2 regions of the Paenibacillus sp. OK076 genome follow, and region 1 is predicted to be linked to the other one. Evidence: riboswitches for the same ligand, from Rfam matches in the RefSeq annotation. Region 1 holds a riboswitch; the other holds the start of a gene.
What was found. A riboswitch is a leader RNA that binds a small molecule or an ion and turns the genes downstream of it on or off. The one in region 1 is predicted to bind FMN.
Positions count from the first base shown of each region.

Region 2: linked by a shared signal. The riboswitch ahead of BMY78_RS11025 (DMT family transporter) and the one ahead of ribD (bifunctional diaminohydroxyphosphoribosylaminopyrimidine deaminase/5-amino-6-(5-phosphoribosylamino)uracil reductase RibD) in region 1 are both predicted to bind FMN.

Region 1 covers NZ_FOCH01000001.1:3,685,451-3,697,436, forward strand. Annotated here, with positions in the region: gene scpB (SMC-Scp complex subunit ScpB) at 1-404, opposite strand, end outside; gene BMY78_RS16335 (segregation and condensation protein A) at 373-1,173, opposite strand; gene ribE (6,7-dimethyl-8-ribityllumazine synthase) at 1,276-1,743, opposite strand; gene BMY78_RS16345 (bifunctional 3,4-dihydroxy-2-butanone-4-phosphate synthase/GTP cyclohydrolase II) at 1,828-3,066, opposite strand; gene ribE (riboflavin synthase) at 3,124-3,792, opposite strand; gene ribD (bifunctional diaminohydroxyphosphoribosylaminopyrimidine deaminase/5-amino-6-(5-phosphoribosylamino)uracil reductase RibD) at 3,842-4,945, opposite strand; FMN riboswitch at 5,415-5,578, opposite strand; gene BMY78_RS16360 (peptidylprolyl isomerase) at 5,725-6,156, opposite strand; gene lysA (diaminopimelate decarboxylase) at 6,380-7,711, opposite strand; gene BMY78_RS16370 (spore germination protein) at 7,816-9,426, opposite strand; gene BMY78_RS16375 (stage V sporulation protein AB) at 9,510-9,932, opposite strand; gene BMY78_RS16380 (stage V sporulation protein AA) at 9,919-10,575, opposite strand; gene BMY78_RS16385 (AraC family transcriptional regulator) at 11,754-11,986, opposite strand, start outside.
Region 2 covers NZ_FOCH01000001.1:2,464,766-2,476,751, reverse strand. Annotated here, with positions in the region: gene BMY78_RS11045 (branched-chain amino acid transporter BcaP) at 1-1,043, opposite strand, end outside; gene BMY78_RS11040 (amidohydrolase family protein) at 1,586-2,962, opposite strand; gene BMY78_RS11035 (CGNR zinc finger domain-containing protein) at 3,184-3,744, opposite strand; gene BMY78_RS11030 (DinB family protein) at 3,881-4,378, shown strand; FMN riboswitch at 4,462-4,613, shown strand; gene BMY78_RS11025 (DMT family transporter) at 4,758-5,738, shown strand; gene BMY78_RS11020 (amidase) at 5,875-7,380, shown strand; gene BMY78_RS11015 (DUF1989 domain-containing protein) at 7,492-8,115, shown strand; gene BMY78_RS11010 (LysE family transporter) at 8,228-8,854, shown strand; gene BMY78_RS11005 (YqcI/YcgG family protein) at 8,938-9,699, shown strand; gene BMY78_RS11000 (amino acid permease) at 9,718-11,067, opposite strand; gene BMY78_RS10995 (glycoside hydrolase family 2 TIM barrel-domain containing protein) at 11,188-11,986, opposite strand, start outside.

The DNA.
Region 1 (11,986 bases):
ACTTCCTGAATGAGATCCTTGTTCACAAGGGTATGAATGGCACGTTCGGATTTTACGCCACGGATCTCCTCAATCTCCACCCGCGTGATAGGCTGACGATACGCCACAATAGCGAGCGTCTCCAAAGCCGCCTGGGATAAAGAGGTACGTGCAGGTGAATAAGCCAATTTCTCAAAATAAGCTGCATGTTCCGGTAATGTCCCCAGTTGGACTACCCCTGCAATTTTAAGAATTTGTACGCCTCGTCCCTGCTTGGCAAATTCAGCGATCATTTCCTCGATCGCATCCGATACCAGTTCGGCTCGCTGATCCACGATCTCGGCGATTTGTTTGATACTCAGACCTTCTTCTCCGGACAAAAACAGCAGGCCTTCAATAATCGATTTCAATTTCGGAAAATCCATGATTCTTTGTTTCCCCTCTCCACTCCATAACGATATCCTCAAACATCCGCTCCTGATAACAGACAATCTGCTTCATCTTCATCAGCTCCAGCACCGCCAGAAAAGTTACGACAATCTCATGCCGATAAATTTGGTTATCCAGCAGCTTGGAGAATAACAGCCTGCCCCCCGGTCCCATACTTTCCAACGCGCCGATAACATCGCGAATGCGATCCTTAACCGAGATTTCATCCCGCTGGATCCGAGTTACGGTTGTCCGCTTCTCCGCCTTACGCAGCGCCTTCTGAAAGGCTGCAATCAGATCAGAGGTATGCAAACCCTCTACCGGATTCGATTGTGCTTCTACAGGCATATACGGCCGCAAATCCTCGGGCTCTTTGGAGAAAATAAGGCTGCGTTCCCACTCCCGTTCGTGCAAGTGACGCGCAATTCCCTTGTATTTGCGATATTCAATCAGACGTGCAATCAGTTCGGCACGTGGATCATAATCTTCATCTTCCATATATGCATAATCCTCAAAATCCTCGATTACCGGTGGTTTGGGCAGTAATAGTTTGCTCTTGATTGACAGCAATGTTGCTGCCATTACCAAAAATTCACTCGTAATATCCAGCTCCAGCTCCTGCATCGAATGCAGATACGCCATATATTGATCGGTAATATCGCTGATGGGAATATCCTGGATATGAATCTCTGCCTTATCGATCAAATGAAGCAGCAGATCCAAAGGCCCTTCAAAAGTCTCCAGTTTGTATGTAACTACCGTCACTAGACGAATCCTCCCGCCAGAAAAATAAAAACCCCCGCTAAGCCGCCGAATCCGGTCTCCCGTTTTCGTCTGCGCAGAGCAGGGCACTATATTAAATAAGCACTATTTTAGCTGTTTCGTCAAGTTCGCCATTTCAATCGCGGCAGTAGCTGCATCCCAGCCTTTGTTTCCTGCCTTTGTTCCAGCACGTTCAATGGCCTGTTCAATATTCTCTGTTGTAACGAGGCCGAAGATTGTAGGTACGCCTGTTTTCAGGTTAATTGCGGCTACACCCTTAGCCATCTCATTGCACACATAATCATAATGTGTTGTTGAACCACGGATAACCGTCCCCAACGTAATGACTGCATCATATTTTCCACTTTCAGCCATTTTTTGTGCAATCAACGGGATTTCAAAAGCTCCTGGAACCCACGCTACATCCACTTCATTATCTTGTACACCGTGACGTTTGAACGCATCCAGTGCTCCGCTGAGCAATTTGCTTGTAATGAACTCGTTAAAACGTCCTACAACCACTCCATATTTTAATCCTTCTGATACCAAATGTCCTTCAAAAAAGTGTGGCATTCAAGTCATCTCCCTAATTGTATTATATGATGTATGCAGCTGATCTTCGGCAAATATTTCACTTATTTAACTCAGAAAAGCTACTCAGTTTTTTTCTTCATTCTGCTCGATATCGTCGAACTTTAGCATATGGCCGAGTTTTGCCTGCTTCGTGTGCAGGTAAACCGTATTATCCTCGTTCTCTTCCATCTGAATCGGAACTCGTTCCACCACTTCAAGTCCGTAACCTTCAAGCCCTTTAATTTTGCGTGGATTGTTGGTTAACAAACGGATTTGACGAACGCCAAGATCCTTGAGAATTTGGGCACCAATGCCGTAATCTCGAAGATCGGCAGCAAACCCAAGCTTCAGATTGGCATCCACGGTGTCCAGACCTTCTTCTTGCAGTTTGTAGGCTTTGAGCTTGTTGATCAGTCCAATGCCTCGTCCTTCCTGTCTCATATAGAGCAGGACGCCATTGCCTTCGTCATGGATCTGTTTCAAAGCTGCATCGAATTGTGGACCACAGTCACAGCGATGGGAATGGAAAACATCCCCTGTGAGACATTCGGAGTGTACGCGGACCAATACAGGCTTCGAACCATCAATTTCGCCTTTAACCAAAGCAACATGCTCCTTGTTGTCCACCGCATTGGTGTAGGCCACCGCCTGGAATTCACCAAAGTCCGTTGGCATACGTACAGCTACTTCGCGTTGAACCAGCTGTTCCTTCTCATTCCGGTACCGAATCATATCCTGAATGCTGATTAGCTTCAGATCATGCTTGCGGGCGATCTCCTGTAGATCCGGAAGTCTGGCCATCGTGCCATCTTCCTTGATCACTTCACAGATTACACCTGCCGGATAGGAACCGCACATAATGGCGAGATCTACAGCCGCTTCCGTGTGGCCCGCGCGTCGTAGCACACCGCCATCTTTAGCAATAAGTGGGAACATGTGGCCCGGCTTGCGGAAATCTCCGCTTTTCGCTTCGGGATCAATTAGACCCTTAACTGTAATGGAGCGTTCATGAGCCGAGATGCCCGTTGTGGTATCTTTATGATCTACAGAGACGGTAAAAGCCGTCCCATGAAAGTCCGTATTTTGCTGGACCATAGGTTTCAGGTTGAGTTCATCGGCACGTTGCTGCGTAATGGGAACACACACCAGACCTCTGCCTTCGGTAATCATGAAATTGATCACTTCAGGTGTAGCCTTTTCCGCCAAAGCGATAAAGTCACCTTCATTCTCCCGATCCTCATCATCCACCACAATAACTGGTTTACCCTGCATGAGATCGTAGATGGCTTCCTCAATAGAATTCAGAATGGATTTCTCTGACATAGGTCCCCCTCCAGTTTCTATTTCAATTTATATTTGTAGTTAAGCAATTACGATTTGTTAAGCAAATCCGTGATTAGCAAGGAAATCCTCACTGATACTTCTCGGCTTGCCCGTACCTGTCTCCTGATGTCCCTTACCATAGTGCAACAGATGATCCACATATTTGCCCAAAATATCACACTCAATATTGATGGTATCCCCCGTCTTTTTCACATTTAATACGGTCTCACCAATGGTGTGTGGAATAATGGATACAGTGAATGCGGTCTGTGAAGTATGCACAACGGTCAGACTAATTCCGTCCAGGGTTACAGACCCTTTGGGTATCAGATATTTGAACAGTTGCGTATCATCAGGTTTGATCTCGAAAACAATCGCATTCTGGTCACGTGTAATGCTGCCAATGACCCCAGTGCCATCGACATGGCCCTGAACGATATGCCCGCCAAAACGACCACCTGACAACATGGCTCGCTCCAGATTAACTTTGCTGCCGGATTGCAATTGACTAAGATTGGTATGTCGATAGGTCTCAGGCATCACGTCAGCAGTAAAACCGCCACCCTCCAGGGTAGTCGCAGTTAAGCATACCCCGTTTACGGCTACACTATCGCCAATCTTCAAGTCGTTCATGATGGCGGAAGCTCCGATATTCAGGACCATCGCTTCGCCTTTCCGACCTATACGCCGGATCTGACCGACTTCTTCCACCAAACCGGTAAACATGCTACCGCCTCCTTTATTTATTTCGTTATTGTTAATTCAATCAATTCATTTATTCAGGCCAAACCGGAATTCCGCCAATGCTAATATTATCTCCAACTTGCTCAATTTCCAGCTGATGCAATTGAATCGCCTGACTCATGCGCTCAACACCCTCGAAGCGGAAACTGCCTGGTGTTTCGTATCCTCCGACAATTTTCGGAGCAATGAACATGAGCAGTCGATCTACCAATCGCGCTTCCAGCATGGCACCATTCAGAGTACCCCCGCCTTCAAGCAGAATCGAACCAATTTCACGCTCACCGAGCTTGCTGAGTGCACTTAGCAGATCAACACGTGGTCCTGGACCACAACGTATAATCTCCACCCCATAGGCCTCAAGCCGCTCAGCGGCTTCAGGGCTCGCCTCATCCGTTGTAAGCACCCAGGTTGGTGCAAGGCCATCCTTAACCATTTTGGCTCCTACAGGCAGACGTAGCTTGGAATCGACCACAATTCGTACCGGGCTGATCCCTTCCACTTGCAAGCGAGTCGTGAGTTCGGGATTGTCTGCAATGACCGTTTCCACACCAACCATAATTCCTTGATGGCGATGACGAAGTGCGTGTACAATCTCGCGAGCTGACTCGTTAGAGATCCATTTGCTGTCACCGCTACGCGTAGCGATTTTGCCATCCAGAGTAGAGGCCGTCTTCAAAGTTACAAAGGGGAGACCTGTTGTAATGTATTTGATGAATTTCTCGTTCATCCGTCTTCCGCGCTCACGCAGCACTCCAACTTCAACTTCGATCCCTTGTTGACGCAGCATGCTGATCCCTCTGCCTGAGACTTGCGGATTCGGATCTTCGCAGCATACGACGACACGTTTCACTTTCTCATGAATGAGACGTTCACTGCATGGTGGAGTCTTGCCATAATGGCTACAGGGTTCAAGCGTAACGTATACTGTACTGCCTTCCGCATCACTGCCCGCCATGTTCAGCGCATGAACCTCTGCATGACCCGTTCCCCGTTTGAGATGACTTCCGAGGCCCACGATACGTCCTTCTTTAACAACGACACAACCTACTACCGGATTGATTCCAGTCTGTCCTTGTGCCCGCTCTGCCATATCCAGTGCCAGCGCCATATAAAATTCATCATTAATCATTTCCAAGTCCGTTCACCCCACGGTTAAAATCTCAAGTTATAGACCTCCCTTCCAACAGAGAGGCATGTTCCATATCCAATAAGAAAAAACGTCTATCGAAGTACTCCAAGGAAGCCAGACCGCGTTTAGCGGAATTTTTTCTTGCAATATCAAGAGCATCATACTTCGAAGTTTTTACTTTACTGATATTAAAAAATCCCCGTCGAACAAACCGTTCGATGGGGATGATGAGAGACATGTGTCACCAGCAGTACTATTGATACATTGCCAACAACACATCGCCCAAAACTTCATTTCAGGCAAGTGAAAGCAGACACATACCTTAATGAACTTCAATTACAGGTAAAGAGCTTCTATGATGTGGCATATGTATGAAGATTGCCGGAAGTATCCGGATTTCTCCCTGCACAGGAAATGAATTCATCAAAAACTGTACAGCAACACTCCTGCGGAATGCGGTCCCTAAGGACGGCACCCTCTCCTTCTCCCATCCAGACTATACTGTCGGTTCTGGAATTACACCAGATCAGCCATCTGCCACAGGCAGACGGGTCACGGACTTTGCATCAATGCTGGAAAGATATCCTCACATACTGCATCACCGCCGGTAGGGAATTACACCCTGCCCTGAAGGATTCGTTGCGTTATTAATTGGATGTTAGCACTTTAACGTCAAAAAATCAATTGTTTTTTGTTCCTTTTTGTCACATACTAACTTTTAATAAGCTTAAGTGTAAACAAAAACCGCTTCGCTCATTGCGAAACGGTTTACATACGGATATTGATTAAGCTTCTACTACTTCAACAGTTTCCATTTTGTCGCGACCTTCGAAAGCGTCCACGAACTCCATACCTTTGGTTACTTTACCAAATACAGTATGTTGTCCATCCAAATGTGGTTGCGGTTGGTAGCAGATGTAGAACTGGCTTCCGCCTGTGTTACGGCCTGCATGTGCCATAGCCAATGTTCCGCGCTCATGTTTGTTCGGGTTGATTTCACAGTTGATTGTGTAACCTGGGCCGCCTGCACCGGAACCGTTAGGGCATCCGCCTTGAGCTACAAAGCCCGGAATAACACGGTGGAATACAAGACCGTTGTAGAAACCGGAGTTAGCCAGTTTCTCAAAGTTTGCTACTGTGTTTGGAGCTTCTTGATCGAACAAATCGATTACAACTTCTCCGCCGTTTGCCATTTTGATTTTCGCTTGTTTCGCCATATGTAAATGACTCCTTTCGTATTGACCATCGTTAATGGTGCCAGAACGCATGACCCTGGGCCAAGCTTTATAGCACTTTTCTTAGTGTACACTGAAAATGGATTGATCGCAAAATAATCAGCAAGATTTTTTCAAAATCCTGCCCTAAAGATGCAAAAGAAGACAAAAAAGGAGTGTCCTTTTTTGTCTTCTTCATAATAGAGCTCCGTTAGATATCCTTTAATTAACGGGTAACTGGTTGCTTTGCAATGCGCTCAGGCACCAGGTCATTCTGGATGATATCCTGATACGTCTCACGGCGTACGACAACATCGCCTTGACCGTCTTTGACAAATACCACTGCCGGACGACGAATCCGGTTGTAGTTGCTTGCCATAGAGTAGTTGTACGCGCCTGTGCAAGCTACTGCGAGCAGATCGCCGCTTTGCACTTTAGGCAGGTCCAGATCCCAGATCAGCATATCACCACTCTCACAGCATTTACCAGCAACAGATACCGTTTCCTGAGCAGCCTCATTTGCACGGTTTGCCAATACAGCTTCATATTTGGACTCATACAGTGCTGGACGTGGATTGTCTGTCATTCCACCATCCACAGCAACGTATTTACGAACCCCTGGAATATCTTTGCTTGTTCCAACGGTATAGAGTGTTGTTCCCGCTTCACCTACAATGCTGCGGCCTGGTTCAACCCAGATCTCAGGCACAGCATAGCCGATTTGAGCAAAATGATTTTTCACCGCATCCGTGATGGCTTTTACGTATTGTGAAACTTCAAGTGGTGTATCTCCATCAATATAGCGGATACCGAAGCCACCGCCCAGATTAACCACTTTGAATGCCACGTTAAGACGCTCATACACAGCTGCTGCAAACTCAGCAACGCGTTGAACGGCCATTTGGAAGCCTTCAACTTCGAAGATTTGTGATCCGATGTGTGAATGTACACCGAGCAATACCAGATTTGACTGCTTGGAAGCCAATTCAATGGCTTCAAATGCCGTTCCGTTTCCGATATCGAATCCAAATTTGGAATCCGTTTGTCCTGTCGAGATATATTCATGCGTATGCGCTTCAACACCAGGCGTCACACGCAGCAAAATGTTAACTTTGCGATTTTTGTCTGCGGCTACAGCTTGCAGCAAGTGCAGTTCATTGAAGTTATCCACAACGAAGCAGCCAATCTCTGCATCAAGCGCCATTTCGATCTCTTCCAGCGTTTTGTTGTTGCCGTGGAAGTGAATACGCTCTGCCGGGAAACCGGCTTGCAGTGCGGTGAACAATTCACCATCGGATACAACATCCAGGGAAAGTCCTTCTTCCGCAGCAAGGGCACACATCGCCATTACGCAGAATGCTTTACTTGCATAAGCAACCTGGAAGCCCAGACCTGAAGCACGGAACGCTTCCATGTACTCTCTGCAGCGCTCACGAACCAATTGCTCGTCCACAACATACAGGGGAGTTCCAAATTGTGCTTTCAAGTCGGTTGTATCGACTCCGCCAATTTCCAGATGTCCCTGTGCATTTATTTTACTTGTACCATGTAAATACATAATCTGCATTCCTCACTTTTTTATATACTGGAACAGCTGTTATTCCAATGATTTTACACCAGTATATCAAATTAGAAAATGAGAAGAATGGATTTTTCGGCAGATCATTTGTGTTTTTTACTTTTTTGCAGTTCCCCGTCCGGATCATTGTCCATTTTGGTATTGTCACGCGTTTTGTTGATTGAAGGACGTTTTTTATTTTCCAACAGCGGCAAACGGAACAAAAAGTTACCCAAAGCCTTTGCATTAAACGGTATGAATGGCCAGAGATACGAAGAGTTGTAGGAGCGATGCAAGGTGAGAGCCACAATAATGAACGTCGTCCCGACTACGAAGCCAGGGACCTTGAAAATCGCCACGGCCACCAGCAAAAACAACCTCACCAAGCGATTGGCCAATCCAAGCTCATAACTGGGAGTTGCAAACATGCCAATTGCGGCTATCGCCATATACAGTACAACTTCATCCACAAAATAACCCGTTTTCACAGCGATATCTCCAACCAGAATCGCTGCAATCAACCCCATGGCCGACGCGAGTGGCGTGGGCGTATGAACAGCCGCCATCCGTAATAAATCGACCCCAAATTCAATGAGAAGGAACTGTAGAATTAGAGGAAGCTCTGCATTCTTATGTGGACCGATAAATTCCATACCAACGGGTTTAATCGCCGGGTCAATCACCATCAGTAACCACAGAGGCAACAGGAAAAGGGATATCAAAATGCCCCCGAATCGTACCCATCGCAGATAGGTCCCCATAAAAGCGGTCTGTCTGTTCTCCTCCGCATGCTCACACAGATCAAAAAAGGTCGTGGGCAGAATCATCACACTGGGTGAAGTATCTACAAATATGACAACTCGCCCTTCCATCAGATGAGAAGCGGTCACATCCGGCCGTTCCGAATAACGAACCAATGGATACGGGTGCCACCCCTTATTAATAATCGCTTCTTCAAGCTGCTTATCAGCAGCAGGGATACCGTCGATATTCACTCGTTTGATTTTTTCACGAACGGAATCCACCTGAACCTTGTCCACGATATCGTCAATATATACAACACAGACATCCGTTTGCGATCTGCGTCCGACCTGCATAATTTCAAATTTTAATCCTGGGTCCCGTATTCTTCGGCGCACTAACGCCACGTTGGTCAGAAGTGTCTCCGTAAATCCGTCTCTTGAACCGCGCACCACTCTCTCCAGCGAAGGTTCCTCCGGGGAACGCACCGGATAGCTCCGGGTATCCATAATGATGACAGAACGGTCCCCTTCGACAAACATGGCACTCATGCCTGTGAGGACCTTGTTGATGACGGCGCTCATTTTCTCCACTCGCTCAACTTGAATATGAGGAATGTAACATTCGAAATACGATTTCAACGCATGTCCGGACACTTGGTCCGGTGTCAGATAAGTTAGCCTTTTTAACACTTCAAGTAGAATCTCATCCTTCGCAAACCCAGTCAGCAGCAGTAATCCAACGTGTTTGCCACCCAAGACCATTTCCCTCATATTCACATCAAAGGACTCTCCAAGTCCCAACACTTGCTGAAGCGTATATTTGTTATCACTCATGCGAGGGGAAATATCGTCGTTTTCCTGCCAATATTCTACCGATTCCTCGATACTGTCAGACATTTCATTTTGCTTCTTTTTATCGTAAGCCTTCTTTTCTTCTTCCTCCTGAATCTCATAAGGAGATTTATGCTTCATCTCTTCGGATGTTGCTTCGCTGGAGTCATGCCCGTCGTTGTCCGATCTTACGTCCATTTCCCATCCTCCTTAGGCCTAACGTTTTAACGCTGGTATACAAAAAAGTCAAACAGTGAACCTGTCATCTTCCCCAAAATCATAGCAAGCAGCAATCCAAATAAATACGATTTCATGCCCAGTCGTTTCGCCAGCACTGGCAGTACATTCAGCACTTCAGTCAGTGCCGCCGCAAGCAGTCCGATGAACACACCGCAAAACAGTCCGATGATCGGGCTGAGCAACAGCGCTCCATGCACTTTCCAGTGCCAAAAATCCGCAACGGTACCAAGCAGCGAACCTCCAATCAAAGCCCCTTCATACCAATGGGTTTTGTCGTAGGTCCGCGTAAGCTGAGCTAGTCTGGGGATCATATCAAGCACGAGAATAAGCGCAATCACACCGCTCCCTACCGCGATCCCCCCCGCAATGCCCAGTACAATGCTGATTGCTCCGTTAAGAACGCTCATCCGCATTCATCTCCCTGCGTTCCTCGTCATGCATACGTTCGGTTTCTTCAATCACCACATACTTGTCTACATTTTGCTGATATAGGAACATTTCCACTTCCAAAGGGGTAGGTTCTTCATTCCACTTTTTCTTGAATAAATGATTGAAAAACACCGCCATGCCAAACCCGATCCCAAGGGAATACGCCACCTGAAACAGATACGGATGCTCATCCCGGCGACCTGTAATCATCTCTACAATTCGAATCTGAACTTCCTGCATGTTTACGTCCGCATGAAAATTCATAATGGTCAATGCTGAGCCAAAGAAAAGCAGCAGCCACACCAGGATGAACAGAGATTTGGAAGGCTTGCCACTTCCCACAACCACCTCAACTAGCGTATGACCCGATCCGATTAATTCAACGGTGACATCTGGCAAGGCACGACGGATCTCGGGGATAATCTGCAATATATCAATGAGGATCAGATTGCCGTCCTCCGGTCCGGGACGCATCAATTCAAGCTCAAGCATCCTCCCTTCCTGTTCTTCGGGAGAGGTGAGCAAGTGAGCTACATCCCCAAGCTTGATACTTCGGCCCCTTTGGATACGAATACGGCTGCGCAAACGAACATAGACCGTTGGAGTGGGTGTCAGGGACATCCGAAACACTCCTTTACTGCGTAATTTAGGTTAGTATTTGAAGAATGTGAAAATTTATTACATTTTGGTTGGAAAAAGGTTGGTTGGACCCTGCGGGCGCTTCGAGATGGATCGGCCATCGGTCGCTGTTGTTCGGGGGGAGGATACACGCAGACACTCCGACGGCAGACCAACCTTTCGATCGCTGTTGTCTCCAAATTTTCTTGATTGATTTCTACTTGTGTAGAAATTCGGAGACAGTGTAGGCTTTCGAAGTAGCTTTCTTTCAGAAAGCTTTTAGGCGAACGCTTCGCTTCTTCAGGTCTAATCTGCCGCCTTCGTTGCTTATGTGTATCCTTAGACGAGCCCTCACGCTTCGCTCCTTTTGACCGATTCCATCCCTCCGCTGCACGCGTCCCCTTTTTTTCCAAAGGCCTGCAATAAACTTTCAGGGGTGAGGTATGAGGAAAAAAGCATCCAGAAACTCCGATGGCAGACCAACCTTCCGATCGCTGTTGTCTCCAAATTCTTTGGTTTGATTTCTACTAGTGTATGTCTTCAAATTCAGACAACCTATACCATAATGGATGTCAGGGTCCCAAAGGTCTTAATGTTGAGGCTGGCTGATTTTGACGAATTGTCAGACGATTTTCTAAGGAACACAGGACGTCTTATTCGGCCTTTGAGCCCTCTTTTTAAATTGTAAAGAACATCAGACACGTTATTTCCCAAAATCTCCTGAAAAAGAGCTGCAAGCGACTGTTTATCCTGATATAACGTGTCTCAGGTTTCTTAGATTTCTGCGAGCGCTCCAAATCCTTGAATAAGACGCCTCAGATTCGTCAGCGTTTGCTCGTTCATGAAGGACACACTCTCGCACATTAAGGATACAGCTCAATTGCTTACTCTGGACACGCTCGAGTATACTTCGCTTCTTCAGGTCTAATCTACCGCCTTAGTTGCTTATGTGTATCCTTGGGACAAACCCTCACGCTTCGCTCCTTTTGTCCGATTCCATCCCTCCGCTGCACGGGTCCCTTTTTTTCCAAAGGCCTGCAATAATGATGCAGGGAAGACGGTAGTAGAAGATTTTATTAGCTGGATTAATTACAGCTTTTTCTCTTTTACATTTCTTTTATGATTAATTCAAAAAAACAAAAAAAGCCGCTAATTTAGCGACTTATTGAGAGGAGAACATCTTATGGATTGACCATTTCTCTTCTAAACTTTAACGGGGTGATTTGCATGGTTTTGCGAAACTGATTAATAAAATAGCTCGTGCTATTAAACCCAACTTCATAAGCAATCTCGGTAATACTGCGTTCCTGGAGTTGTAGCAGCTCCACGCTCTTTTGGATGCGATAATCGATTACATACTGCACAGGGGTTATCTTCAGCATTTGCTTAAAATAACGGCAGGTTTCCGAGCGGC
Region 2 (11,986 bases), 1.2 Mb from region 1:
ACTTTGGAGAATACCGGAGACAACAGTCCGTCCCGTGACATGGAATAAAGCAAACGTGTCTGACCATACATCATAACAAGTAATACCGTGGTAATTCCCGTAATCGCTCCAAGCGAAACAATCCAGGACAAGCCCTTCAACTGCACAAATTCAAAGGCAAAAGCAACCGGATCGCTCACATTCAACATGTGAAAGGGCACCATTCCTGTCAGGATTAACGATACCACGATGTAAAGTACGGTGCAGATTGCAAGGGATGCAATAATACCGATCGGCAAGTCCCGTTGAGGACGTTTCACTTCTTCCGCAGCTGTAGATACCGCATCGAAACCAATGTAAGCAAAAAATACTGTTGCTGCCCCTGCGGTTACCCCTGAGATGCCAAACGGAAGAAACGGTTGCCAGTTATCTGGCTGTACATAGAACACACCCACACCGATAAAGATCAGCACCACGATAATTTTAATCGCTACCATGATTCCGTTGGCACGAGCAGCCTCTTTCACCCCACGGGTGAGCAGGAATGTAATGATTAATGTGATCGCCGCTGCGGTGACATCAAAATAGGTTCCTTTTTCGGGACTAAATGCACTGGTGAGCGCATGGGGGATTTGCAACCCGAATCCGGACAATAACGTTTGAAAATATCCAGACCAGCCGCTGGCAACAGCCGCACTCGCAAATCCATACTCCAGAATAAGATCCCACCCAAGAATCCAGGCAATGACTTCGCCAAAAGCGGTATAGCTATACGTATACGCACTTCCTGAAGCAGGCACACTGGATGCAAACTCCGAGTAACACAAAGCAGCGAAGGCGCAGATAATACCTGCCAGCAGAAAAGACAGTACCAAACCGGGACCTGCATATTTTGCGGCAGCAACGCCTGTGAGTACAAAGATACCCGTACCGATAATCGCACCTACCCCTAGAGTCATCAGATCCAATGGGCCAAGCACCCTTTTCAACATATTGCTTTCGTTATCTCCGGTGGCAATCGGCTTTTTTCTAAACAGGGAAGATCGATTCTGGTTTTGATTCATACACAGTTTCCTCTCGTGTTGAAAATATGAATGTGTCCTATACTTTACGAATTTTGGTTTGGTTCATCTGTTCTATGAAAAAGCCCTTTGTTCTATCTTACTAGCCAACTACAAAAATCTATTGATTTCTACACTTTGTCGCGTTGCTTTGTTAAATTTATTTTGGGAAGATCGTATATTTTGTGCGATTCAGGCGGAAATTATCATGATCTGTTGGACAGGGACGAATATGAAAATCGATTTAAACGAAAACTGCGTATAATTTATATTATGCGCAGTTTTTTAACCCCTTTTTTCTATAACAAAACATTATTAACTCGTTGTTACATGCAACTATGTAAATAGAGTGACTTTTCGCCTCTTTTTGCGGTTTATTTCTTGCTCCCTCTGTCATGACGCACCATAAACAGGTACGCCAAAGAGCCGCATATCCGTATGCGGCCCACACTCGCAACACTATTAGATCCATAATTCAGATAAGGACATCCACTCTATTGAATTCTGAAAAAGAATTACTCTTTCATTCACATGGATCATCTAACTTATGAAAATACAATTCGCTCTGCATCCGACATCCGATATTGAGATAGCAGATATTCCTTGCTGTCCAAAGCCTTCCGACGAACCTCGTTCAGATCGACATGCAGCAGCTTGCCTTCACGCTTCACGGGCCGACCTGCTACAAACACGGTATCCACATTCGATGGATTGGCAAATTGAACGACGGCTCCAACCGGATCATGCACCGGGAACAAATTAAGGTCGGTGGTTCGGATCATAATCAGATCTGCTTCTTTACCTGGCGTAAGTGTGCCTATCTTTCTTTCAAGTCCCAGAGCCTTTGCTCCAGCAGAAGTTGCAAATCTTAGCACTTGACTGGATTGCAGATTTAGCTCCCCAGGCATTTCACCTTGTTGCAAAAGTTGTTCATTGCCTCTGGAACGCTCGGCCTGAAGTGCAAATTTCATCTGGGAGAACATATCCCCACCTGTTGATGTTACAACATCCACTCCGAGCGTTGGAGTTCCTCCATGTTCGAGAAAGTACCCCGTTGCCGGATACCCGTGCCCCATCATCATCTCCACTTCCGGTGTAACAGACAGTGAGGCGCCGCTATCGGCCAACATTTTATACTCATCCGTATCCATCGTATTACCGTGTACGACGTTCAGACTTGGGCTCAGTAAACCAGCCTCATACATTTTACTTATCGAACGATCTACAGATCCCCAGCTTCCAAAGCCAACATGCATGGAACATATCGCATCCAGCTCTTGGGCAAGCTGAATTTCCTTCACTGTGGTATCCCAATGGCTGAACTCCGGTCCACGAATAGCTAGGCCGAACGTAAGCAACTGATCCCGTGAGGAAAAATACTGTTCCTTGATTCTTCTCACATCATTCGAATACGTCAGCTGGCTCTCTCTGTTCCAGTAGGTAGTCTCACCCGGTACACCATAAGCGAAAACCGACCGAATCCCCGCATCCTGAAGTCCGCGAATCAGTTCATCCGTGTGCTCCGGTGAATACGGCATACTCCAGTCAAGTAGCGTGGTCACTCCTGCGTTAAGCGCTTCCAATGAACCTAGCAAATTGGCGATATAGCTGTCTTGTGGCCGGAGTTTACTTCCCATCGCCCCATAGTAGAGATTTTGCAGATAGACCGGCAGTGACCAGTTCGTTCCCGCTGTTTTTACAAGCGACTCCCACACATGCCTGTGCGTATCTACAAGTCCAGGGAGTATGATCATCTCCGATGCATCTATCACTTCCGCTTCCGTGCAACTCAGATCAGGCTGAATAGCAGTAATAAGAGAATCCTCAATGAGAACATCCGCCCGCTTATATTGACCCACCGACGAATCCATAGACAATACACAACCATTTTTCAGTAGATAACTTGTCCCCACAAGACACATCTCCAATCATTGTTTTTTTGTTGGATATACGCTTGAATCCCGAGTGTTAATCTCTGACTGAATTGAATTGAATTGACTGAACTACTAACTGAATTATTTTAAGTACATATATATTATATAGCAGTTATTGGTAACATGCAATTTCTGGATTTAAATATTTTCTTTGGAGTATTTTCCTGGTTGTCGCAAAGTACAGCAAATCACACTTTCAGTGTATACGCCTACTCTTGCTGCTGTTCCTTCTTCCGTTTTGCCCGAAACCTTCTAACCTTCATCAGATTACCACACATCTTGTCATCACAATATTTCTGGGTTCTACTGCGTGTATCGTCATAGAAAATCCAGCGACAATCTGCATTGTCACAGATACGAATTCTTCCCCCATCCCCTTCAACTACTGTGATTGCAAAATCGGCTGCGACCTCTGCCATGACCTGCTGCCAACGAGTTCCCACAGGAATAAGTGAAAGTTTCAGTCCCTCATCTCCAGCGTTCAGTATTCTTATGACTTGACCTTCCTTCATCTTGGCGTTAAGCCATTCCTGATCTTTGCTCGATAATGGATTTCCTTCAGATAAACGAGTTGCAAGAGCCTGCAATTCATTTCTAAAGTTTCTCAAGGCTTCCTCCTCTTCAGAAGAAGCAGGTACAGATGCATTCAGTTGCCATTGTTTAAGAAATCCTTGCTGCCATTCGGTTTTGCCAACCCTGTCCTCTGAACGATCCCCACCACGCCAGTCGTGGTAATCACTGTTCACAAAATCAGTCCATAGTCTATCCATACGTACCTCCGCTAAATTGTAACTTCCTAAAACGAAAAAGATAGTTACAAACATTCATGTTTGGGTTATATTAATTGTAACCACATTTTTGCACTTTAGCTAGTTACCATGAACTTATTTTAGGGAGGAAAAATCAATGACTACAACAGCAACAGAACTATTGCTCATTCAGAAAGATGATACCTGGGATCAATGTAACTGGATTGTGCCTTTATCCAAGGCAATCGAAGGACTGACTGCTGAACAGGCAACCTGGGTTCCATCATCCGGTGGATTAAGCATCTGGCAGTTGGTCAACCATATGTATTACTATAATCATCGTTTGTTGAGTCGCATTCAGGGCAAAACACCCTCCGGTACACCTGCCGAAAACAATGAATCCACCTTTGGAGATCCTGGCGACCCTTCCGATACCACTGGCTGGAGTACACTTATGCAAAATACAACACTATTAGCCGGACAGCTTCGTGATCAGCTCGCTTCATTAGAAGAATCTGATCTTGAAGCCTCTTACATGAATACGGATGAAAAATGGGCACATGCACTTGCCCGCTGGCTGCTCCACGATGCGTATCATGCAGGACAGATTGTATTACTACGCAGACAACAGGGAAGCTGGAATATCATATTCTAAAAAAACACTTGAACTGCTAGCGCTTACAGGAATAAGATGGACTTATTAATGTTACAGCTTGTTCAATACACAATATAATTGAATAGGATCTTCGGGGTAGGGTGCAATTCCCAACCGGCGGTGATGTTCTTCGGAACCAGCCCGCGACTCGCTGTTTGACCCAATGTAGGGATTCAGCGACTGACTTGGTGTGACTCCAAGGCCGACGGTACAGTCCGGATGAGAGAAGATCAACACATTAACATGCCGTTAACGAAAGGCTTATTTTCGTACGACATGTCAATGATTGAGCCCCCGTTTATTTGGTGTATACCAAAACGGGGGCTTTTGTCGACTTTGCCAACTGAAGATTCCGTGTTCTGACGAAGGAGTCCTGAATATGGAAAAGACCCAACATGCATCAACAGTTTACCTCAAGGAACGAAGCAATACCGGATTCTGGCTCGTCGTGCTTGGCGCCGCCCTCTGGGGTGTAGATCCGCTGTTCCGCATTATTTTGCTTAAAACGATGACCTCCACTCAGATTGTACTGGTGGAACATATTATTGTCAGCCTTGTAGCTATTCCCGTGTTATGGAAGTTCCGGGCTGATCTGAAAAACCTGCGTGCACGGCACTGGATTGCCGTGATCTTTATCTCCTGGGGAGGATCTGCTCTCGCTACAGTATTGTTTACCCTTGCGCTCACGCATAACGATCCCAACACGGTTTTGTTATTGCAAAAGATGCAGCCGCTATTTGCGATTGTTCTGGCTAAGCTTTTGTTGAAAGAAACATTGCCTCGTCGCTTCGGTGGACTGTTTATCATAGCACTTGCAGGAACATACCTGCTCACGTTCGGATTCACTCTTCCCCTTGGCAACTGGAACAATTGGATTCATGCAGGCAGCCTGTTATCACTGGGTGCAGCTGCCTTGTGGGGCGGTTCAACGGTTATGGGGCGGCTGATGCTGGGGCAAACCCGTTATGAAACGGTCACCTCCCTGCGCTTTGTCGTAGCCTTGCCACTGCTGATCTTTATGACGTGGAACGAAGGTGCTGCCTGGACATTCCCTTCCGCTACAGGTGAACAGGCGGCTGTGGCACTTAATATTCTGGGTCAGGCCTTACTGCCAGGCTTACTGAGTCTTCTGTTATATTACAAAGGTCTCTCTTCCACCAAGGCCTCAGTTGCAACACTTGCAGAACTGAGCTTCCCGATGGCCGGTGTACTGGTAAACTGGATTGCATTCCGTACTTTAATTACCTGGGAGCAGCTGTTGGGTTTCATCCTCATCTGGATCGCCCTATTCGCCATCTCCAAACAGCAAGAACGCTCAGCGACTCCGGCTGATGGTGCACCAAAGCTTCGTACAAATTAAATTTTATATAAAAGCCAATCAATTAAGGCACTGCACATCCTTCAAGATGTACAGTGCCTTTTGTCTTTTCGCTATTCCGGTGTTACGATGACTTATGAAATAGTAGATCAAGTTAATTTAGAGAGGAACGATCATCATGTCTTCATCTTCATCATTTTCATATACATCCTACGATGCCATAGGTTTGGCTGAGTTGGTTCGCGCACGGGAGATATCCCCTGTCGAATTGCTGGAAGCGGCGTATGCACGCCTGGAAGAAGTGAACCCACAGCTTAATGCAGTCATTCGTACATATGAAACACGCGCCCGTCAGGAAGCGAGTATGGTTCGCCCGGGAGAGCAGCCCTTTGCCGGCGTGCCCTTGTTATTGAAAGATATCTCTCAATCCCTAGAAGGTGAAATTCTCACCTCGAGTTCTCGTCTTCTCCGTGAGCATCATGCACAGCGGAATTCCAATTTCGTATCCCGTCTGCTTGATGCAGGCTTCATTATCATTGGACATACCAATACGCCAGAATTTGGCCTGAAAAATATTACTGAGCCCCGCCTTCACGGTCCAAGTCGAAATCCATGGAATATCAAGCACTCGCCAGGCGGTTCAAGTGGAGGCGCCGCTGCCGCAGTAGCTTCGGGTATTGTACCCCTTGCGGGAGCCAGTGACGGTGGCGGTTCCATCCGAATCCCTGCTTCATTCAGCGGCCTGTTCGGACTCAAACCTACACGTGGGCGGACACCTGTTGGACCGGGCGTTGGCCGTCAGTGGCAGGGTGCTTCGATTGATTTTGCGTTGTCCCGTTCCGTTCGCGACAGTGCTGCTTTACTGGATACACTGCAAGTGATTCAACCCGAAGCTGCGTTTCATGCCCCCCTCTTTCCAGGCAGCTACTTGGCTGATATGCACTATCCTCATCAACGCAAATTGAAGGTTGCATACACGACAGCTTCACCTGTAGGTACACCTGTGAGTGATGAAGCCAAAGAAGCCGTTTATAAGATGGTTCGCTGGCTGGAAGAACAAGGTCATGAGGTTGAAGAAAAGCTGAGTCCGGTTAATGGTGTCAAACTGATGGAGAACTATTACATGATGAACAGCGGCGAAATGGCGGCGATGATCTCTTCCATGGAACGTTCTATGGGCAGAGCTTTAACCTCTGATGATATGGAGATCGAGTCCTGGGTTCTGGCTGAAGCCGGCAAAAAAGTATCCGCTGCCGAGTTCGTACATAGTTTGGCCGAATGGGATGTTGCCGCAGCTCAGATGTCCACATTGTTTGAACGGTATGATTTTTATGTCACACCTGTCAATGCTTTTCCAGCACCCAAAATCGGCGAATTAACGCCTCATGATGAACAGATTCAACATCTGATGCGTATTAGCGATTTGGACAAGATCCAGCAGCAGCAGTTGATTTATGAGATGTTTGAACCAAGTCTAACCTACACTCCATTCACTCAGCTCGCGAATCTGACGGGTCAACCCGCCATGAGTGTCCCTGTGCATCTGACTCCTGAAGGTCTCCCCATGGGTGTGCAAATTATGGCAACGAAAGGCCGTGAGGACTGGTTGCTTCATCTGGCCGGTCAGCTGGAAACATCCGAACTATGGGTCGGCATGAAGGGTAATCCACTGTTTCCAGTATAAACACTGAATACAACCTATATCATTTTCAAAGTGAGTTTTATGTTTGCCTAAGTGCATGAAAGCCATGTCAGCTCCGCATACTGAAAGCAAAAACAGCGGAGGATGTGACGAATGAATATGAATACAGCGGAACGCCATAAACAGTCTGTTCGTATCCCGGCCAAAACGGGTTATGCCGTCAAGGTAACTAAAGGTTCATTAATTCGGGTGACCGATTTGGAGGGTCAGCAGGTCGTTGATTTTGTTGCATATGATGCTCAAAATGCCAATAATCGACTAGACCCTGGTGTAACGATGGATGTGCTGCGGTCCTACCGGATCAAACCAGGACAATCCGTGTATTCCAATCAATATCAGCCACTGCTCAAGATCGTTCGTGACACGGTTGGTGTTCATGATTTCTTCAACTCCGCCTGTCGTCCGGAAATGTATGAAGTGTTATATGGCAAAAAGGATCATGCCAGCTGCTATCATAACCTAAATCAGGCACTTGAACCGTTCGGGATCTTGCCGCCGGATCAGCATTATCCGTTTAATCTGTTTATGAAATCAGTCGTAGATGATCTGGGCAAAATTGATGTCGTAGCTCCAGATTCGCGCGCCGGTGATTATGTGGAGATGGAGGCATTGACCGATCTGGTTATCGGTTTATCCGCCTGCCCATGTGAAGAAAGCTCATGCAACGGATATCACTGCACAGCCATCCAGCTGGATGTAGAGCCGATAGCAGATTAAGTGATACACGGCTTGTTCTAATTTGCTCCAGACGGGAATACGATGACTTGTACCCATATGTGTATGACTTACCGGTACAATTCGTCTAACCCGTTAAGGAGTGAACGCGTATATGTCTGTACTGTTTAGTTATATTATTCTGGGAATCTCACTATCCGCTCCAATTGGTCCGATTAATGCCGCTCAGCTGGATCGCGGAGCCCGGCACGGTTTTATGCATGCCTGGATTTTGGGACTGGGAGCCATGTTTGCCGATTTGGTGTACATGCTTCTGATCTACTTTGGAGTTGCTCATTTTCTGGACACGCCGTTCATGCGCTCGTTTCTTTGGTCTTTTGGCAGCTTTATTCTGGTGTATACCGGTGTGGAAACACTGTCCAAGTTAAAAGACGGCATCCAGACCTCTTCTACAGCGGAAGCAAAGATTGGAAAATCCTTTGTCTCTGGCTTTCTCATGGCTTTATCCAATCCCCTGAATATTTTATTCTGGCTGGGCATTTACGGCTCAATTCTCGCTACAACGGTGAAGCATACCGACACCGCTCATCTGCTACTATACAGTTCTGGTATTTTCATAGGAATCCTTGTTTGGGATGTCATCATGGCTGGCATGGCCAGCCGATTTCATAAACGCAGCAACGAAACCATTTTGCGCTGGATCTCCATCATCTCAGGTATCTGTCTGATCGGTTTTGGCCTGTACTTCGGGCTTGAAGCAATACGATCCATCTTTTTCTGACATAAAAACTACACTGGACAGTCACCCAACGCCTTCCGCATTAATACGTTAACGGTATCATGTGGAATGGAGTTGGGGAATTCATGGCAGAGCTGTTCAGTGCCGATGAAATAAATGCATCATTCAAAGGTCTACCCGAATGGCAGCAGGACGCATATTCTAAATTTGCCAATATGATTGCAGATGAGGGGAATACGTATCCTTGTGTACCCGGACGCATGGGTTTTCTTTCAGGACATCTAAGATACGGATTCACAAGGGATCCACGTACACAAGCTTCTGCTGAAGACATGGCGGAATTGCTTCGTCAATATGGGCCTGTTTCCCGGGATACGGGACACTATGCTTCTTTGGTTGTCATATGCGAAACACCGGATGATTTGAGAAATAACACAACGGTAGAGCAGTATCAGTCCTTGTTCTGGGAGATGCTTAACCGGGTAAGCTCACTTGATACTGCCTCCTGGCCTGAACATATTTCGACTGATCCGCATGAAGCCACATGGGAATTTTGCTTTGGCGGGGAGCCATACTTTTGTTTCTGTGCCACTCCCGCGCACGAGCTTAGAGCCAGCAGGCACTTCCCTTATCTTATGTTTGCTTTTCAACCACGGTGGGTATTTGAATCGATTAATGACAGCACACCTCTTGGCCGGAAAATGAAAACCTTGATTCGCAAACGTTTGGCAGCCTATGATGCCGTTCCCGCTCACCCTTCGCTCATGTGGTATGGACAGCAGGATAATCTGGAATGGAAACAATATTTCCTGCCCGATGACGAGCAGACCCCTTCCAAGTGTCCCTTCATGCGTATGAAGCAAGCCATGAGTAAATTAACGAAATAGCTGATATAAGACACCCATTCAGGACTTGGATGGCTCAGTAGAGGGTGACGGTCGCGGTTTTCGTACTTTGTTTACAATGTAAGTAATCAAGGCAATCAATGCAACAAGACCTATACTGGCCAGCAGACCTCTTCTGCTGGCTTTTTCCATGGCTGTCCCAGCTACTGCAGCTAGGATAAGAATCATAGCAGTCCATACTTTGATGCGATTCCAGCTTGTTGGCTTCATTTTCTTGATATACGTGATACAAATCAGAAGCCAGGTATACATTAATACCAAGCTGCCTGCGGTTGTTACATATTCAAACAGGCTCTTAGGCATCCATAACGCCAGGAGAGTAGAAAGGATTAATCCGGCCGCAGTGCATCCTAATGCATATAGGGGCATGTTCTTTTTTCCCCAAGTCTTCGTAAACATCTTCGGTGCATCTCCGTCTTCACCCAGTTTAACCAACATGGACGTAATCGCATAGATTGAAGCGACCATCGTGGAGAACCCGGCGATAATCAAAATCCCATTCAGAATATGAACCACGACCGTAAATCCAATCGATGACATCGCTTTGACGAGAGGACTCTCGTCCGGTGTTAATTTAGCAGCAGGAACCAGAAGAAGGATTAAGGCAATCGCCACAACATACAGCGTACTGACGGTTAACAACATCACTCTGCCTGATTTCACTGCGTCCTTAGGTTCTTTCAGCTTGGCTGCCATTAAACCCATGACCTCAATCCCGGCAAAGGCAAAAAAGGCATAAATAAACCCGGTCCACACGCCTTTTATTTGGTGAGGGAACCATTCATTCGTTATTTTCTGCGGTGTAATCTTCACATCTAACCAGCCCAGACAAGCCGCTGCTGCAATCGCGATGAAAGCAACCGTTGCGGCTAACTTGATTAAGGCCAGCACATTCTCCGTTTGAGTTAACCCTTTCGCTCCCAATGCGGCGATGAATAATCCAATGCATGCATATACCGCAACAAACGTCCATAATGGGAATTTGGGAAACCAAAATTGAGAGAACAATCCAAGCGCCGTTAATGAACTGCCCATGATCAGCATTTCGGAAGACCAATACATCCATCCGCTTCCGAAACCGGCCCACGGGCCGAACGCTTCACCGGCATATGTTCGAAAAGCCCCTTCTTTCGGATCTTCTGCCGTCATCTGTGCCAATGCTCCAAATACAAAATAGGTCCCCGCGGCAGCCAGCACCAAAAGTACTAGCACGGATAAACCGGACCAATGAATAGCCAGACTTGTTCCGAGGAAAAATCCGGTTCCCAGTGTACATCCCGCTCCGAATAAGGAAAGACTAATCCAGCTCAGTTTCTCTTCTTCTTTTTGATGCACATGATTTTTCTTCATATGTATCCTCCTTCATGCGTACCCCATTACGGTTTACATATGATGGAGGTTTTATGTCATTAAGGCAGAAAGAAATGAAACTGGTATTTCATTTAGTTTACATAATAATAGCTTCGTTAACTAAATCCATTTCTTGCCTAACAATTGTTGAAGCTCAACCAGCTCTATCTTCGCTTCCGGTTGGAATTCCTCACTTTTTACATATTGTGCAAGGCTGTAAAGGAATTGCCGCCCTTCCGTCTGGCTAATCAATTTATCATAATTGATGGCCCCAACCAACAGCTTGCCTTTTCCAACCTGGCATTCAAACAGCAGCCCCAGCTTATGATTACGTTCAAAATTATCGATGGTTTGAACGAAAGGCTGAACATTCTCTGCGACGTTATCCATAATAATAGAACGTGAATTCATAACGATGTGCCACCAAGGATACGTGGAATACGCCTCACTTGGGAAGTGCTTCAATGCCGGGTGCGCGTTATCGATTAATAGACCAAGCGTGCCAACGGGAACTTGCTTGTTCATGCTTTCCGAAATGGATCGGAACATCGGATAAAACCAGAAGTCGGTACAATATGTGCCTTCGATTGAATGTTCGTTATCCTCCAGTGTTGGGAGTAACAGCACACTCTCGCCTTGTTCCAGTAAGTGAATGACTTCATCGGACAATTCCTTATAAATATGGTCATGTTCAATAGCTGTCACATCATGTTCAGGATATACCCATAGGTCATACTGCTTCCGAATATCGGTACCTGGAATATACAGGGATAGAGTGATTGGCGTCATCTTTTTCACATCAGGCAGCTTGAACTTTATTTGGCCAATCTCAAACCAAGTTTCTCCAGAGACAAAGGAAATGTCGTCTTTTCCTTTTGCAATTCGCTGATCCGAATCACGCATTTCCCACTCCACAGCA